DNA from 2 places in the Neomicrococcus aestuarii genome. Region 2 is predicted to be linked to the other one. Evidence: riboswitches for the same ligand, from Rfam matches in the RefSeq annotation. Region 2 holds a riboswitch; the other holds the start of a gene.
What was found. A riboswitch is a leader RNA that binds a small molecule or an ion and turns the genes downstream of it on or off. The one in region 2 is predicted to bind S-adenosylmethionine.

Region 1 (3,404 bases), 1.2 Mb from region 2:
GCGCGCCTTGTAGATGTAGGGGTTGTGCGTGGCGACGGTGCGAGCGTTGCGCCAGTAGCGGTCCAGCGCCTTGGCGGTGCTCGTGGAGGAAGCTCCGAGCGTGTTGAAGATCTGTCCGGCTGCGTCCGTCACAAGAGGGACTAGCACCACTTGGGCCTGTCCGGATTCGAGTTCCACCGCGATGTTTGCTGCCTTCTCGGCGGCGTCGCCGGCGGTGCGGGACTCGTAGGCGCGGTCGAGTGCGCGGCCCACGCGCAAGGTCGCGGCCTCGGCGACATACGCCTTCGAGGTCACTTCGCCGACCACCTGAAGGATCTGCGGGTCTTCGCTCACCAGGTTGGCATTGCCGTGGCCAAACACGCGCTTGCGGTTCTTGACCTGAAGCGCCACTTCGCGGGCTGCGCCGTGCGCAATTCCGGACAGGGCAATCAGCAAAATGTGCTGGTACAGCGCTGCTTGGTAGGGGAAACGGAAGCCGAAGTCGTAGACGTTCTCAGGGTCTACCGGGGCATTCTTGAACACCGTGGTGCCGCTGCCGGTGCCCTTCTGGCCGAAGCCATCCCAGTCGTCAAAGGTCTCGATGCCATCGGTCTTGGTGCTCACGTACACCGAAATGTCCGAGCCGTCCGGGCGCTTCGCGAACACGTCGATCCACTCGGCGAAGATGGTGCCCGTGGTGTAGAACTTGGTGCCGTTCAGCAACAGCTTGCCGTCGCGCTCTTCAAGAACCGTGGCCACGCCGCCCTGGCCTGGCTCGGTCCACGCGTTTCCGGCAATCTCGCCGTAGACGAAGCGCTTGAACCACGCACTGCGGTCATCGGTGACACCGTTGAGAACCTGACCGTGGTGGTAGAGGTTTTCCTCCACGAACGCCACGTGGGAGCGCAATGCCTGCGGGAGGTTGCTGTCCGCGGCAGCCAGCTCGATGAGCAGGGCCGTGAAGTCCTCCCACGTCAGACCGCCGCCGCCGAACTCTTGCGGCACGCGCGCGGCGGTGAAGCCTGATTCTTTGAGCCACTGGATGGGCTCGTGGGGCAGCTCGCCGTTGAGCTCGCGATCAACCGCTCCGGCCGCAATGCGGTCGAAGACGGGACGGTACTTATCAAGAGCTGATGCAAGAGACGTGGTTTCCACAGTTTGGGTGCTCACAGGCGTTTTCGCTTTCCGAGGGGACTCGTAGTCAAGCTAATGAACTCGAGATCCAGGTGATTAATGGCTCGGTGGGTTCCCATAAGAATCCACGCAAGTCGAATCAAGGGCAATGAATGTGACAGATCATGAAATTATTTGTCACCAATTTGCCAGACTGTATCCCTAGGGCGTTCAATTATTCGAGTAACCATCAAGAGTGGCTGAGAGATCTGGCTCGACGACGCCGCAGCAACCGCCTTAATCCGACGATTCGGCAACGAATCAGCGTGAAGGACGGTGCTACCGCCAGAATCGATGGAGTGTGATGACAACTTTCGTTTCTAACGTTTCGACGCCTGCGAGCGCTGCGTCGTCTGCGAACGGCACGGCTCAGCTGGCCGATTCTGCTTTCGCGGTGCATTTCGAGGGAGTCGGCCGTTCGTTCGATTCCGCGAATGACACCACCAAGGTGGTTCTTCGAGACATCGATTTGAGCGTTGCACCGCATGAGATCGTGGCAATTCTCGGCCCTTCGGGTTCGGGCAAATCCACGCTCTTGCGCGCAGCGTCGGGCTTGGACCAGCCAAACGAGGGTCGCATCCTGATTGATGGCGTCGCGGTCAAGGGCATTGACCCACGCTGCGCCGTCGCTTTTCAGGAACCGCGCCTCTTGCCGTGGCAGAACCTCGCCAAGAACGTGGAGCTAGGACTTCCAGCCGGCACCCCGAAGGCTGAGGGCGCCGAGCGCATCAAGAACCTCCTGCAGCTGGTGGGTCTGAGCGAGTCCGCGCACTTGCGCCCTCGCGAGATCTCCGGCGGCATGGCACAGCGCACCTCGTTGGCTCGCGCACTGGCTCGCCGTCCTGGCGTGCTGTTACTCGATGAACCTTTTGGCGCGCTCGATGCACTGACGCGACTAAAGATGCAGGACCTCTTGCTCGCCGTTCACGAAGCGCACCCCACCACGGTGCTCTTGGTGACGCACGATGTTGACGAGGCTCTCCAGCTTGCGGATCGCATTGTGGTCTTGGGCCGTGAGGACAACAAGCCTGGCGCCACCATCTCCCACGTGTTGACCGTTCCGGGCACCCGCCCGCGTGATCGCGCGGATGCTGAGCTGGCACGAATGCGCGCCGAACTGCTCTCGAGCCTCGGCGTAGACGCTCACCGCCACTAAGCCCTCTCACTTCCACACCTCAGGACCGAGTCCGGCCGCCAACGGTCGGCTCAGCTCACGCCACACGTATCAATTTTTCCCCTTTCTTCATACCCACCACTGAGGAGCACCATGTCTTTTTCCGGTAAAACACTGTCCGCCGTCGCTACGCGCCGTTCGATTCTTGGCTTCGGAGCCATCGCAGCCGCTGGCCTCATCACCGCTTGCGCAGGCGAAGGCGCAACGGGAACCAACGCTGGGACCGCAGCTGCGTCGTCGTCCGCCAATGCCGGTGGAAAAGTACTGAACATCGACTTCGCAACGTACAACCCACTTTCCCTCGTACTGAAGGAAAAGGGCTGGTTGGAAGCAACGCTCAAGGAGCAGGGCTACACCGTGAACTGGGTGCAGTCCGCCGGTTCCAACAAGGCCAACGAAGCGTTGCGCGCCGGCGCCATCGACGTGGGATCCACCGCCGGATCCGCCGCCCTCTTGGCTCGCTCGAACGGCTCCCCCATCAAGAACATCCTCTTGTACTCGCAGCCTGAATGGGCGGCCCTCGCAGTCGCGAAGGACTCCACCATCAAATCTGTCGCCGAGCTCAAGGGCAAGAACGTTGCCGCCACGAAGGGTACGGACCCGTACTTCTTCTTGTTGCAGGCGCTCGAGGCTAACGACCTCAAAGCATCTGACGTGACGGTCCAGAACTTGCAGCACGCCGACGGCCGTGCAGCCCTCGAGAACGGTTCCGTGGATGCATGGAGCGGCCTCGATCCGATCATGGCCGGTGCCGAGCAGGCTGGCGCGAAGCTTATCTACCGCAACGTTGACTTCAACACTTACGGCTTCTTGAACGCCACCGAGTCCTTCATCTCTGAGAAGCCCGAGGTCGCTCAGGCCGTCGTGGACTCCTACGAGTACGCCCGCGAATGGGCTCTTGAAAACCTCGAAGAGACCGCCACGATCCTCGCGAAGGTCGCCGGTCTGGAAGACGCCGTGGCCACCAAGGTCATCACCGAGCGCAGCAACTTGGACGTCGATCCTGTACCGGGCGAGAAGCAGCGCGTGGTGCTGGAGAAGGTCGGCCCGATCTTCGTTCAGTCCGGCGACGTCAAGG
Region 2 (3,404 bases):
CTGTGGGTGAAACAAAAGTGGCGTTTCGCGATTCTCAAAGACCTCCCGAGCCACACTCTCAGTTCTAAATGTCATAGCTCGTTCGCATGCTTGAGAGGTGTTCAGGGCACGGCAGGACAGCGGAAACGCCGCCTCCGTTTTCTGAGAACACGCTTCCCTTTTCACCACTCAATCTAAGGAGCAACAGGTGTCTAACACTTCGTATCCTTCCGGCGCAGCTTCCTCTCCGGACTACGCCGAACAACCAAATCCATACGCGACTAATCCCTACGCGGCTGGCCCGCAGCAGTATCCTTCGGCTTCTGGCAAGTCCTTCCTTGTCACGTGGCTCTTGTCCTTGTTGATCGGCTACTTCGGCGCCGACCGCTTCTACCTCGGCAAGATCGGCACGGGCGTTCTCAAGCTCGTGACCCTCGGTGGGCTCGGCATCTGGTACCTCGTGGATCTGATCATGACCCTCGCGGGTGCCACGCGGGACAAGGCGGGTCGTCGCCTTGAAGGCTATGAGAAGCAAAAGAAGGTCGCGTGGATTGTCTCGGCAATCGTCGTGGTGTTCGGCATGATCACCGGCCAGCAGAACTTTGATGGCGGTACGTCGTCCTCGTTTAGTTCTTCGGCTTCAGATTCCAGTACGACGACGCCTGCTGCGGCCGCGTCGTCAGCTCCGGCTGATGCGGCCTCGGCTTCTGCGGAAACTGCCGTTGAAACGACCGTGACCGAAACTCCGGCAGCGGAAGAAACAGCAGCCGAGGAAACGGTTGCTGAAGAAGCAGTTGCTGAAGAAACTTTGGCCGAGGAGCCCGAAGGCTCTGGTGCCGCCGCCTGGGCCGCCGGAAAGTTCGGCGAGTTCGCCACCATCACCAAGAAAGGCACGGGCGATACCGTCATCAAGTTGCCCGCTGGCGTGACCACCGCGATGGTGACGGCAACCTACAACGGTGAAGGCAACTTCGCGGTGATCGGACTGGATGAGGCGAATGATTCCACCGATCTGCTCGTGAACACTATCGGCTCCTACAAGGGCACCACGGCCCTCGGCGTAAACGCGTTCCAAGAGGTGAAGAGCCTTCAGGTTCAAGCGAGCGGTCCGTGGACTCTGAGCATCGAAACGCTCGGCAACGCCAAGGCTTTCGCATCGAAGGGTTCCGGTGACGCCGTGATGTTGTACGAAGGTTCTTCGGCAACGCTCACCGCAACACATAGGGGCGAAGGCAACTTCGCTGTCTTCGAGGAAAACGACGAGCTCTTCAACATGGGCTTGCTGGTCAACGAGATCGGCAACTACTCCGGCACGGTACCCCTGTCATCCGGACCGTCGTTGATCATCGTCCAGGCGGACGGATCGTGGACACTCGCCACTGAATAACCGCGACGCCGGCGAGTGAGAGTCGCCGGCACCACTGGCTCAACGCCAGAAAACCATGCCGAGAGTGACCGAGTTGGGGTGCGGCCACTCTCGGCACCTTGCGCTTTAACGCAAGCCAGCGTCGTCGTTCTGGAAATCGAATAATCTACGATCCACAACACACAGCGTCACAATTTCCGGAACAAGCTTTCACAATCGCAAGAAATGTGGTCAAATTGTTTCACCATCCCGAGCGGCCGAGAGATCTGGTTCTATGACGCCGCAGCAACTCCCGGCCCACCCGGATAAGTGCTACCGCCAGAAACGATGGAGAAAGCACAAGCTTTCATGGACGTGCGCGCTACCTGCGCACTGACGCCGTTGTACGGGATTCCTCACGAATATTGCCCCAAGGAATCACAACATGAGCCAAGTTGATGTCACCCCAGTAGCCGACCTCGAGACGCCACTGAAGTTCGCGTACTGGGTACCCAACGTCTCCGGTGGACTAGTCATCTCCACCATCGAACAGCGCACCAGCTGGGACTTCGAATACAACAAGAAGCTCGCGCGCATCGCCGAAAACGTCGGCTTCGAATACGCGCTCTCCCAGACCCGCTACGCCGCGAGCTACGGTGCTGCCAAGCAGCACGAGGCCACCGCCTTCACGCTCGGCCTCCTCGGCGCCACCGAACGCCTCAAGATCATCGCCGCCGTTCACCCCGGCATGTGGCACCCCGGCGTGCTCGCCAAGTGGCTCATCACCGCAGATCACATTTCCAACGGCCGCGCCGCCGTGAACATCGTGTCCGGCTGGCTCAAGGACGAATTCACGAACTTCGGTCTTCCGTGGCTTGAGCACGATGAGCGCTACGTTCGCACCGAAGAATTCATCTCCATCCTGCGCGGACTGCTCACGGAGAAGGACTTCTCCTTCGAGGGCAAGTACTACAACATCAAGGACTTCACGCTCTCCCCCGCGCCGCTGGATATCCCAGGTCGCCCGCACCCGGAGATCTTCTTCGGCGGAAACTCCACCGCGGCTCAGGCTGCCGCCGGCCACACCGCTGACTGGTACTTCTCCAATGGCCGCTCGCTGGAAGGTTTCCGCGACAACATCGCAGGCGTCGTGGCGGCCGCCGAATCCGGCAAGCGCACGGCACCGCAGAAGCCACGCTTTGGCATCAACGGTTTCGTGATCGCTCGCGATACGGAGAAGGAAGCCACCGAGACCTTGCGCGAGATCATCGCGAAGGCGCACCGCCCAGCCGTTGAGGGCTTCGCATCCGCGGTCAAGGAAGCCGGCCAGTCCACGAAGGACGGCAAGGGCATGTGGGAGGACTCGAGCTTCGAGGATCTTGTCCAGTACAACGATGGTTTCCGCAGCGAACTCATTGGCACTCCGGAACAGATCGCCGAACGCATTGTGGACTTCAAGAAGATCGGCGTGAACCTGGTTCTCACCGGCTATTTGCACTTCCAGGAAGAGGTTGAGTCTTTCGGTCGCGACGTGCTGCCGATCGTGCGCGAACTCGAGGCTGACTTGGCCCGCAAGAACGGCACCGAGCTCAACACCAGCCTCCTGCCCGTCGTAAACCTCGAAGGCGCCTCCGCTTAGTCGCGATGATCTGGGCGCTGCCTGATTCTTGCGCAGCGCCCTCCAAGCGCCGTTGAGTACCACTTTGTACGACGACGCAGCTCGGTTTTCGAGCGACCCTCAGCTCCCGCTGTCCTTCAGTGCGCCCAGAATCGGGCTCCAACGAGAGAAATTTTTGATGATTAGTCTGCGCCAACTCACGAAAGTGTATGGTCACGGCCCTGATGCCGTGACGGTGCTGGAAAACCTCGATATTGAGGTTGCTTCCGGCGAAATCCTGGCTGTTGTGGGCCCTTCGGGTGCCGGTAAGAGCACCCTTGCCCAGTGCATCAGTCTGCTGGAACGCCCGACGTCCGGCAGCGTGATCGTCAACGGCGAAGAGCTGTCCGGTCTGTCCGAGGCAAAACTACGCGTGGCGCGCCGTCGTATTGGCACCGTGTTCCAATCCGCAAGCCTCCTCTC

Region 1: another riboswitch for S-adenosylmethionine. It lies ahead of HD598_RS06200 (ABC transporter ATP-binding protein); the one in region 2 lies ahead of sfnG (dimethylsulfone monooxygenase SfnG).

Annotation. Positions count from the first base shown of each region.
Region 1 is NZ_JACHDR010000001.1:1,403,514-1,406,917, forward strand. Features, by position in the region: gene HD598_RS13760 (acyl-CoA dehydrogenase family protein) at 1-1,149, opposite strand, end outside; SAM riboswitch class I at 1,337-1,453, shown strand; gene HD598_RS06200 (ABC transporter ATP-binding protein) at 1,457-2,308, shown strand; gene HD598_RS06205 (aliphatic sulfonate ABC transporter substrate-binding protein) at 2,420-3,404, shown strand, end outside.
Region 2 is NZ_JACHDR010000001.1:237,107-240,510, reverse strand. Features, by position in the region: gene HD598_RS01065 (TM2 domain-containing protein) at 188-1,366, shown strand; SAM riboswitch class I at 1,587-1,679, shown strand; gene sfnG (dimethylsulfone monooxygenase SfnG) at 1,770-2,963, shown strand; gene HD598_RS01055 (methionine ABC transporter ATP-binding protein) at 3,121-3,404, shown strand, end outside.